Regions from separate parts of the Streptomyces sp. SAS_272 genome, predicted to be linked through region 1. Evidence: predicted binding sites of a transcription regulator. Region 1 holds the regulator's gene; the other holds the start of a gene.

Region 1 (5,731 bases):
AGCGGATCCTGCTGGAGCTGCGGCTGCGCGAGGGGGCGCCGCTCGACCTGCTCCGGCCCGCGGGGCTCTCGGCGTCCCGCCGGGCGCTGGGGGAGGGGCTGCTGGAGGGCGGACCGTACGACGAGGGACGCGCGGTGCTCACGTTGCGCGGCCGGCTGCTGGCCGACGCGGTGGTACGGGATCTGGTGGACTGATCCCCCGGGGAGCGAACCGGTGCGCGAGGCGGGCCGTGGCCGGGGTGTGCGGGCGGACGTCAGGCCCCGCCGTCCGTGACGGAAGCGGGCTGTGGCCGGGATGTGCGGGCGGACGTCAGGCACCGCCGTCCGTGACGGAAGCGGGCCGTGGCCCGGGCGTGCGGACGGACGTCAGGCGCCGCCGTCGGTGACGAAGTCGATCAGTTCCTCGACGCGGCCCAGCAGCTCCGGCTCCAGGTCCTTGTAGGAGCCGACCCGCTTCAGGATCGCCTGCCACACCGCCCCGGTGTTCTCCGACGGCCAGCCCAGCGCCCGGCACACTCCCGTCTTCCAGTCCTGGCCGTGCGGGACGCGCGGCCACCCGGCGATCCCCAGGGACGCCGGTTTCACGGCCTCCCAGATGTCGATGTACGGGTGGCCGACGACCAGCGCGTGCTCGCTGGTCACCGCCTGCGCGATGCGCCACTCCTTCGTCCCCGGCACCAGGTGGTCCACCAGGACGCCGAGCCGGGCGTCCGGTCCGGGGCCGAACTCGGCCACGATCGAGGGCAGGTCGTCCACCCCTTCCAGGTACTCCACGACCACGCCCTCGACGCGCAGATCGTCGCCCCACACCTTCTCGACCAGCTCGGCGTCGTGCCGGCCCTCGACGTAGATACGGCCGGCCCGCGCGACACGCGCGCGGGCGCCGGGGACGGCGACCGAACCCGAGGCGGTGCGGGCGGGACGGGAGGGCCCCGCGGCGGGCCTCACCAGGGTCACCACCCTGCCCTCCAGCAGGAAGCCGCGCGGCTCGAGCGGGAACACCCGGTGCTTGCCGAAGCGGTCCTCCAGGGTCACCGTGCCCGCCTCGCAGCGGATCACCGCGCCGCAGAAACCGGTGCCGGGCTCCTCCACCACCAGGCCGGGCTCCGCCGCGACCTCGGGAACCGGCGCCGGCTTCTTCCAGGGAGGGGTCAGGTCGGCGGAGTACTGGCGCATTCGGATGACGATAGGAGAATCCCCGGGGCGGGATTACGGCGACACGCCGAATCGTGCCGCCAGCGCGTCCCGCTGTGCCCGTACGAACGCCGCGTCCACCACGGCCCCGTGACCGGGCACGTACCGCGCGTCCTCGCCGCCGAGGTCGAGGAGCCGGTCCAGGGCGGCGGGCCAGCGCGACGGCACCGCGTCCGGGCCGGCCTGCGGATCGCCGGACTCCTCGACCAGGTCGCCGCAGAAGACCGTCTCGGGCTCGCCGGCCGCCGCACCCGGGACGAGGACCACCAGATCATGGGCGGAGTGGGCGGGGCCCACGTTCGCCAGCAGGACCTGCCGGCCGGCGCCCAGGTCGAGCGTCCACTCCCCGGAGACGAAATGGCGGGGCCGTACGAGCGTGTCCGCGGCCTCGGTCGCCGCGGCCTCGTCCACGCCCTGCCGCACCGCGTCCTCCCGCAGCTCGTCGGCCGGCACGGAGTCGATGCCCACCGCCCCGAACACCTCCGCGCCGGCGAACGCCGCCGCACCCAGCACATGGTCGAAATGGGGGTGTGTGAGCGCGAGATGGGTCACACGTCCGCCGGCGAGCCGCTCGGCCTGCGCCCGCAGCAGCGCGCCCTCCGCCAGCGTCGATCCGGCGTCGATCACCAGCGCCGTGCCCGCCCCGACGACCAGCCCCACCGTGCAGTCCCAGCCCGGCAGCCGGCACCGGCCCACCCCGGCCGCGACCCGCTCCCATCCCAGCTCTTCCCAAGTCATCGTCATGCCGCGACGCTAGCTGCACGGCATCCGTGCCGGGGCCGACCTTGCCCCGGGTGTACCCCACAGCCGTACACTGGCCGGGGAACGCTGGCACTCGAATGTGAAGAGTGCCAAAGGCGAGGGCCCAGGGGACTGGGGGACGACATTCTGGAGGTGTGCGCGCGATGCTGAGTGAACGCAGGCTCCAGGTGCTGCGCGCCATCGTCCAGGACTACGTCGGCACCGAGGAGCCGGTGGGGTCCAAGGCGCTCACCGAGCGGCACAACCTCGGCGTCTCCCCGGCGACGGTCCGCAACGACATGGCCGCCCTGGAGGACGAGGGGTACATCGCCCAGCCGCACACCAGCGCCGGGCGGATCCCCACGGACAAGGGCTACCGGCTCTTCGTCGACAAGCTGGCCGGCGTCAAGCCGATGACCGGCCCCGAGCGGCGCGCCATCCAGAACTTCCTGGACGGCGCGGTCGACCTCGACGACGTCGTGGCGCGGACGGTACGGCTGCTCGCGCAGCTCACCCGGCAGGTCGCCGTCGTGCAGTACCCGTCCCTGACCCGCTCGACCGTGCGGCACGTGGAGCTCCTCTCCCTCGCGCCGGCACGCCTGATGCTGGTGCTGATCACGGACACCGGGCGGGTCGAGCAGCGGCTGGTGGACTGCCCGGCGCCCTTCGGGGAGTCCTCGCTGGCGGATCTGCGCGCGCGGCTGAACAGCCGGGTGGCGGGCCGCCGCTTCAGCGACGTGCCTCGGCTGGTGGAGGACCTGCCGGACGCCTTCGAGGCGGAGGACCGCGGCACGGTGACGACGGTGCTCTCCACGTTGCTGGAGACGCTCGTCGAAGAGAACGAGGAGCGGCTGATGATCGGCGGAACCGCCAATCTCACCCGCTTCGGACATGACTTTCCCCTCACCATCCGGCCCGTCCTGGAGGCCCTCGAGGAGCAGGTCGTGCTCCTCAAACTCCTTGGCGAGGCGGGGGATTCGGGCATGACCGTACGCATCGGTCACGAGAACGCCTACGAGGGACTCAACTCCACTTCCGTGGTGTCGGTCGGCTACGGTTCGGGCGGCGAGGCAGTCGCCAAACTCGGCGTGGTCGGACCGACCCGCATGGATTACCCGGGAACGATGGGAGCGGTACGAGCGGTGGCACGGTACGTCGGACAGATCCTGGCGGAGTCGTAAGTGGCCACGGACTACTACGCCGTCCTCGGCGTGCGCCGCGACGCGTCGCAGGAAGAGATCAAGAAGGCCTTCCGGAGGCTCGCGCGCGAGCTGCACCCGGACGTCAACCCGGATCCGAAGACCCAGGAGCGGTTCAAGGAGATCAACGCCGCCTACGAGGTGCTGTCGGACCCGCAGAAGAAGCAGGTCTACGACCTCGGCGGCGACCCGCTGTCCCAGGCGGGCGGCGGTGGCGCCGGCGGCTTCGGGGCGGGGGGCTTCGGCAACTTCTCCGACATCATGGACGCGTTCTTCGGCACGGCGTCGCAGCGTGGGCCCCGCTCGCGCACCCGGCGCGGCCAGGACGCGATGATCCGGCTGGAGATCGACCTCGAGGAGGCGGCCTTCGGCACCACGAAGGACCTCCAGGTCGACACGGCGATCGTCTGCACGACGTGCAGCGGCGAGGGCGCGGCCCCCGGCACCAGCGCTCAGACGTGTGACATGTGCCGCGGCCGCGGCGAGGTGTCGCAGGTGACCCGGTCGTTCCTGGGCCAGGTCATGACGTCGCGGCCGTGTCCGCAGTGCCAGGGCTTCGGCACCGTCGTGCCGACCCCGTGTCCCGAGTGCGCGGGCGACGGGCGTGTGCGCTCGCGCCGCACCCTGACGGTGAAGATCCCGGCCGGCGTCGACAACGGCACCCGGATCCAGCTCGCGGGCGAGGGGGAGGTCGGCCCCGGCGGCGGCCCCGCCGGCGACCTGTACGTGGAGATCCACGAGCTGCCGCACGCGCAGTTCCAGCGGCGCGGCGACGACCTGCACTGCACGGTGACCCTGCCGATGACGGCGGCGTCCCTCGGCACCAAGGTGCCCCTGGAGACGCTGGACGGCCTGGAGGAGGTCGACATCCGGCCCGGCACCCAGTCCGGCCAGTCGATCCCGCTGCACAGCCGGGGCGTCACGCATCTGCGCGGCGGCGGGCGCGGCGACCTCATCGTGCACGTCGAGGTGCAGACCCCGACGAAGCTCGATCCCGAGCAGGAGCGGCTGCTGCGGGAGCTGGCGAAGCTGCGGGGCGAGGAGCGGCCCACGGGGCAGTTCCAGCCCGGACAGCAGGGACTGTTCTCCCGGCTCAAGGACGCGTTCAACGGACGGTGACGGTGGAGGTGCGGCGGGCGGCAGTCTCTTCCGCCCGCCGTGCCTTTCCCCTCCTCCCGGACGGGCCGGGGGTGCGCGCCGACGACTGAATCTCCCGGCACGTGCCGAGGGGAAGGGCCGATTCGGACTTGTCCTGAGGACGTGACAACATGCCGCCATGTCCTCCGCGCTGACCGGTCTCCTCCCTCACCCGATCGTGCAGGCCCCCATGGCGGGCGGTGTCTCCGTCCCGCAGCTCGTGGCCGCCGTGTCCGAGGCGGGCGGACTCGGATTCCTGGCAGCCGGGTACAAGACCGCCGACGGCATGTACCAGGACATCAAGCAGCTGCGGAGCCTCACCAGCCGCCCCTTCGGCGTCAACCTCTTCATGCCGCAGCCCGAGTACCCCGGCGCGAGCACCGGCTCCACCGGAGCGGCCCAGGCCGCGCTCCCCGCTGCCGGCGCCGTTGACGTCTACGCCCACCAGCTCGCCGGTGAGGCCGTCTGGTACGACACCGAGCTCGGTGACCCGGACAGCGGCCGCGACGACGGGTACGACGCCAAGCTGGCGGTTCTGCTGGACAACCCGGTGCCGGCGGTGTCCTTCCACTTCGGCGTCCCGAGCGGCGAGGCGCTGGAGTCGCTGCGCCGCGCGGGAACGTTCACGCTGGTCACGGCGACCACCGTCGAGGAGGCCCTCGCGGTGGAGCGGGCCGGCGCGGACGCGGTCGTCGTGCAGGGCGTGGAGGCCGGCGGACACCAGGGCAGCCACCGGGACAACCCCGAGAACGACGGCTGCGGCATCGGCCTGCTCTCCCTGGTCGCCCAGGTCCGGGAGTCCGTGAGCCTGCCGGTCGTCGCCGCCGGCGGCATCATGCGCGGCAGCCAGATCGCCGCGGTCCTCGCGGCCGGCGCGAGCGCGGCACAGCTGGGCACCGCGTTCCTCGCCACACCCGAGTCCGGCGCGCACGCCGTGCACAAGCAGGCGCTGACCAACCCCCTGTTCGTGCGCACCGAGCTGACCCGCGCCTTCTCCGGCCGCCCGGCCCGCGGCCTGGTCAACCGCTTTCTGCGCGAGCACGGCCCGTACGCGCCCGCCGCCTACCCGGAGGTGCACCACCTCACCGTGCCGCTGCGCAAGGCGGCGGCCAAGGCGGGGGACGCCCAGGGGATGGCGCTGTGGGCGGGGCAGGGCCACCGGATGGCCCGCGAACTGCCCGCCGGACGACTGGTGGAGGTGCTGGTGACCGAACTCGCCGCGGCGCGGACAGCGTTGTCGCAGGGCTTCGCGGCCGACGAGGGCGGCGCCCGATGACCGCTCCCGTCTTCGTCGTCGACGAAATCCCGCACGGTCGGACCGAGTTCGTGCTGGACGGACCCGAAGGCCGGCACGCCGTCTCGGTGAAGCGCCTGCGGGCCGGCGAGGACATCGTCCTCACCGACGGCGCCGGACGCTGGGCGGAGGCCGAGGTCGTCGCCGCCGAGGGCAAGGACCGGCTG
Region 2 (5,731 bases), on a different contig from region 1:
TCGGCCTCGACGGGGACGGCCTCGTGCGGCACCCCGGGCGCGATCTTGAGGGCGGCGTGCGGGGCGGCGAGGGCGGCGCCGACCGCCCACGACAGGGGAGGGGAGTACCCCTCGGGGTCGAAGATGCGCCCCCGGCCGCCCCGGCGCGCGGGATCCACGAAGACGGCGTCGTAACCGCGGGCGTCCACCTCGGTGACGTCCGCCTCCCTCACCTCGATCAGCTCGCCCAGCCCGAGCGCCTCGGCGTTCGCACGCGCGGCCTCGGCCGCCGCCGGGTCCCGGTCCACGGCCAGCACCCGGATCCCGGCGCGGGCGAGGGCGATCGCGTCCCCGCCGATCCCGCAGCACAGGTCGGCGACGGAGGTCACGCCGAGCGCCTTCATCCGCTCGGCCCGGTAGCCGGCGACGCTCGCGCGCGTCGACTGCTCCACCCCGTTCGGCGTGAAGAACATCCGCTCGGCGTCCCGCGCCCCGAACTTCACCGCCGCCCGCTGCCGCAGTCGGGCCTGGCCGAGGGCCGCGGAGACGAGGTCGGCGGGATGTTCGCGGCGGAGCCGGGTGGCGACGGCGAGTTCGTCGGCGGGGGCGGTGCCGCGGACCGCGTCGAGGAGGGCGCGGCCCTCGGGAGTGCGCAGGGGGGCGAGGTCGTTCACCAGGTCATTGTGGGCCAGTCGGTGGACAGCGCGTCCCCGGCGGCGGTGTCGGACCGGGTCGGGGAAGGGCGACTGCGAAGATCCGGCGCCATGGGACCTGTCGTACAAAATGACATGAACGGCCTCGATGGGCCGGCCCGTCGCCGCCCTCGGACGGAAGCCCGCCCCCGGACGGGGCTCCGCGCCGGCACGGATGCCCGTCCCCACGCGGGACCTCGCACCGGCACGGATGCCCGCCCCCACGCGGGACCTCGCACCGGCACGGATGCCCGTCCCCACGCGGGACACCGCCCCCACGCGGGACCTCGCCCCAGGACGGGCGTCCGCAGCCGCAGGGGAACGATCAGCGCCGGGACGCGCGCCGTGGGAATCAGGAGCCTCGTCGCCGTCCTCGCCCTGGCCGCCGCCGCGTCGGGCTGCGCCGGAGGGGGCGCCGGCCGCACGACCCGCCCCGCGGCCGGACAGCAGCCGGAGAAGGCGGCGCCCCCGGTGGTCGCGCCCGCCCGCGCTTTGTACGGCTACGCCGCCCGGCTCCGCGCCGCCCACCGGGCCCGGGTCGCCGCGGCGGGGCGCTGGGGCCTGCGAAAGGTCCCGCTGACGCCCCCGGCGCCGCCCGCGCACAAGCCGGAGATCACCACCCGCAAGGGCTTCGAGGTCGACGACCACGAGGAGCTCGGTCTGCCGCCGGTCTTCACCAGGGTCCCCACCGAGGACCGGGTCGTCTTCCTCACCATCGACGACGGCGCCGAGAAGGACCCGGCGTTCCTGCGCATGATGAGCGAGCTGAAGATCCCGTACACCGCCTTCCTCAGCGACTACCTGATCAAGGACGACTACGGGTACTTCAAGGAGATGCAGGACCGGGGGGCGGCCCTGAACAACCACACGCTCCACCACCCCTACCTGCCGGCCCTCTCCTACTCCCGCCAGAGACACGAGATCTGCGGGATGCAGGAGGTGATCCGGGAGCGCTACGGCACCCGCCCCGCCCTCTTCCGGCCGCCGTACGGCAACTACGACCAGGACACCCTGCGCGCCGCGAAGAGCTGCGGCGTGCGCTACGCCCCGCTCTGGGACGAGGAGGTCTTCGTCGACCACTGGGAGTACCGCGAGGGGGACCGGGACCTGCACCCCGGCGACATCGTCCTGAGCCACTTCCGCGGCCGCGGCGAGTGGAAGGGCACCATGCCGGACCTGGTCCGCCGCTTCCTGGACAAGGTCACCGCCAAGGGCTACGCGGTGGCCCGTCTGGAGGACTACCTGTGAGGGCGCGGCAGATGGGCGCGGGACCGGTGGCCGCCCTGCTCGTCGCGCTCACCGCGCTCGTCCTGACGGCCCTGAGCGGCTGCGCCCAGTCCGTCGACCCGATCGAACGACTGGGCAGGAAGGCCGCGGCCCGGGTCCACCCGGCCGGCCCGGCCGCCGGGCAGCCCGCCTACCGCCGCTGGGGTCTGACGGCCCCCCTGGCCCCTGCCCCGGCCCACCCGGCCCGCTCCCTGGCCGGCAGCCCCGGAACGGCCCTCCCGCCGGTCGTGGACCATGTCCCGACCGCCGACCGGGTCGTCTTCCTCACCTACGACGACGGCGCCGAGCGCGACCCCCGCTTCGTCGACATGGTCCGCGAACTGCGCCTGCCGGTCAGCATGTTCCTCACCGACAGCGTGATCGGCCCCGGTTACGGCCGGCTGGCCCGGCTGCAGTCGGTCGGGGCCAGCGTCCAGAACCACACCCTGGACCACCCGGCGTTGCGCGGCCTGCCCTACGCCGGCCAGCGCGCCGAGATCTGCGGCCAGCAGGACAAGCTGCGCGCCCGTTTCGGGCTGCGCCCCCGACTTCTCCGCCCGCCCTACGGCGCCTACGACGCCACCACCCGACGCGCCGCCGCCGACTGCGGCATCGCGGCCGTCGTCCTGTGGCGTGCCGCGATGGGCCCCACGTCCCTCGCCTACGCCCACGGCCCCCACCGCCTCCGCCCCGGCGACGTCATCGCCGTGGCCCCGGACGAGACGACGGCCCCGGACCTGAGGGACCGGACGACGCGACTCCTGCGCGAGATCCAGAACCAGAACCTGACGGTGGCCCGCCTGGAGGACTACGTCTGAGGGGCTCACGCCGGCCGGAAAACCGGCCGACGCGCCGCGGGCATTGGCACTCCGCTTGACCGAGTGCTAATCGCGGTCATAGTCTCAGGTCTGGCACTCCCCACTGGAGAGTGCCAACAACGCGACGGGCAGGTCCGGCACCCGCGACGACGGATCCACCTGGTCGCCACCTCAGACAGTTAACCCCGTGAGATCTCCGAAGGGGGAGGTCGGATCGTGACGACCACCAGCTCCAAGGTTGCCATCAAGCCGCTCGAGGACCGCATTGTGGTCCAGCCGCTCGACGCCGAGCAGACCACCGCCTCTGGCCTGGTCATCCCGGACACCGCGAAGGAGAAGCCCCAGGAGGGCGCCGTCCTCGCAGTGGGCCCGGGTCGCTTCGAGAACGGCGAGCGCCTGCCGCTCGACGTCAAGGTCGGCGACGTCGTCCTGTACAGCAAGTACGGCGGCACCGAGGTGAAGTACAACGGCGAGGAGTTCCTCGTCCTCTCGGCTCGCGACGTGCTCGCGATCATCGAGAAGTAATTCACCCAGTTTTGCAGTGAACTGCGCTCCTGGCCCCGCGTGTTTGTGAAGCCGGGTGCCGGGGGCGCAGTTCGTTTCTCCCACTTTTTCCGAGAGGGCTGAACCGCTCCCATGGCGAAGATCCTGAAGTTCGACGAGGACGCCCGTCGCGCCCTCGAGCGCGGCGTCAACAAGCTTGCCGACACGGTCAAGGTGACGATCGGCCCCAAGGGCCGCAACGTCGTCATCGACAAGAAGTTCGGCGCTCCCACCATCACCAACGACGGCGTCACGATCGCCCGTGAGGTCGAGCTCGAGGACCCGTACGAGAACCTCGGCGCGCAGCTGGTGAAGGAGGTGGCGACCAAGACCAACGACATCGCGGGCGACGGTACGACCACCGCCACCGTGCTCGCCCAGGCGCTGGTGCGCGAGGGCCTGAAGAACGTCGCCGCGGGCGCGTCCCCGGCCGCCCTGAAGAAGGGCATCGACGCCGCCGTGAAGGCCGTGTCCGAGGAGCTCCTCGCGACCGCCCGCCCGATCGACGACAAGGCCGACATCGCCGCCGTCGCCGCACTGTCCGCGCAGGACACGCAGGTCGGCGAGCTCATCGCCGAGGCGATGGACAAGGTCGGCAAGGACGGTGTCATCACCGTCGAGGAGTCCAACACCTTCGGTCTGGAGCTGGACTTCACCGAGGGCATGGCCTTCGACAAGGGCTACCTGTCTCCGTACTTCGTGACGGACCAGGAGCGCATGGAGGCCGTCCTCGAGGACCCCTACATCCTCATCAACCAGGGCAAGATCTCCTCGATCGCCGACCTGCTGCCGCTGCTGGAGAAGGTCATCCAGACCAACTCCTCCAAGCCGCTGCTGATCATCGCCGAGGACCTCGAGGGCGAGGCGCTCTCCACCCTCGTCGTCAACAAGATCCGCGGCACCTTCAACGCGGTCGCCGTCAAGGCCCCGGGCTTCGGTGACCGTCGCAAGGCGATGCTGCAGGACATGGCCGTCCTCACCGGCGCCACCGTCATCTCCGAAGAGGTCGGTCTCAAGCTCGACCAGGTCGGCGTCGACGTGCTGGGCTCCGCCCGCCGCGTCACCGTCACCAAGGACGACACCACCATCGTCGACGGCGGCGGCAGCTCCGAGGACGTCGTGGGCCGCATCGGCCAGATCAAGGCCGAGATCGAGAACACGGACTCCGACTGGGACCGCGAGAAGCTCCAGGAGCGCCTCGCGAAGCTGGCCGGCGGCGTGTGCGTGATCAAGGTCGGCGCCGCCACCGAGGTGGAGCTGAAGGAGAAGAAGCACCGTCTGGAGGACGCCATCTCCGCGACCCGCGCCGCGGTCGAGGAGGGCATCGTCTCCGGTGGCGGCTCCGCGCTGGTCCACGCCGTCAAGGTCCTCGAGGGCAACCTCGACAAGACCGGCGACGAGGCCACCGGTGTCGCGGTCGTCCGCAAGGCCGCCGTCGAGCCGCTGCGCTGGATCGCCGAGAACGCGGGCCTCGAGGGCTACGTCATCACCTCCAAGGTCGCCGAGCTCGACAAGGGCCAGGGCTTCAACGCCGCGACCGGCGAGTACGGCGACCTGGTCAAGGCCGGCGTCATCGACCCGGTCAAGGTCACCCGCTCCGCCCTGGAGAACGCCGCCTCCATCGCCTCCCTCCTCCTGACGACCGAGACTCTCGTCGTCGAGAAGAAGGAAGAGGAGGAGCCGGCCGCCGGCGGTCACGGCCACGGTCACTCCCACTGACCCAGGTCAGCCCCGCATCACCACCGAGGCCCGGCCTCCCGTTCACCGGGGGCGCCGGGCCTCGGCGCGTGCCCGGACCCGTTCGGTGCCGTGGAGCGATAACTTCGGCGAACTGTTCGCGCGCTCCCCACGAAGAGATCCGGCGTGAGGTGCATACGGCGTCGGAGGCCGTGGGGTGCATACGGCGTCGGAGGCCGTGGGGTGCATACGGCGTCGGAGGCCGTGGGGTGCAGACGGCGTCGGAGACGCGGTTCGCGAGGCCGGCACCCCGCACGTCTTACGCGGCGGCAAGCAGCCGGCCCGCACCCGTCACCGCCGGAGCACTCGGAACGCCTGGAGACAGACCCGCGCCCGGTCGGCGGGCGCCTTGGCGCGCACCCCGACCGGCCGTCGGCGCGCGCCCGTGTCCGGCGGGGCCTCGCGGATCCGCCGGACACGGTCGGGGGTGCGGTGTGCTCCTGGCTCTACCGGGCTCCCGCCTCCACCGGCGGGCGGGAGGAAGGCGGAGTGGGAGCGGTGCCGGGCTCGGACGGCCGGTTGTCCCGGAGCGAGGTCGGCGAGGCGAACTCGTAGCCGGACCAGACGTCACCGCCCCGCCAGGCGGAGCCGTCCCAGACGTATGCCGAGGCGATCGTCCCGTAGTAGCCCGTCCCACAGGACTGCCAACCGCCCCAGTCGTACACCTGCTCAGGACCCCAGGGGCCGGGGAACTCG

Evidence for each region. Region 1 encodes HrcA, which represses chaperone genes, less so after heat shock. Its sites were predicted from a motif close to TTNGCACTCNGNNNNNCNGAGTGCNAA; they were not measured.
Region 2: groES (co-chaperone GroES) is a predicted target of HrcA. The motif match lies at 2,799-2,825, and genes of this name have one in related genera.

Annotation. Positions count from the first base shown of each region.
Region 1 is NZ_JBMNDR010000001.1:2,203-7,933, forward strand. It holds gene hemW (radical SAM family heme chaperone HemW) at 1-194, shown strand, start outside; gene ACN6LD_RS00015 (DUF3097 domain-containing protein) at 366-1,175, opposite strand; gene ACN6LD_RS00020 (MBL fold metallo-hydrolase) at 1,209-1,937, opposite strand; gene hrcA (heat-inducible transcriptional repressor HrcA) at 2,099-3,115, shown strand; gene dnaJ (molecular chaperone DnaJ) at 3,116-4,252, shown strand; gene ACN6LD_RS00035 (nitronate monooxygenase) at 4,410-5,546, shown strand; gene ACN6LD_RS00040 (16S rRNA (uracil(1498)-N(3))-methyltransferase) at 5,543-5,731, shown strand, end outside.
Region 2 is NZ_JBMNDR010000004.1:166,727-172,457, forward strand. It holds gene ACN6LD_RS05165 (class I SAM-dependent methyltransferase) at 1-653, opposite strand, end outside; gene ACN6LD_RS05170 (polysaccharide deacetylase family protein) at 1,023-1,919, shown strand; gene ACN6LD_RS05175 (polysaccharide deacetylase family protein) at 1,931-2,755, shown strand; gene groES (co-chaperone GroES) at 2,972-3,280, shown strand; gene groL (chaperonin GroEL) at 3,392-5,017, shown strand; gene ACN6LD_RS05190 (hypothetical protein) at 5,482-5,731, opposite strand, start outside.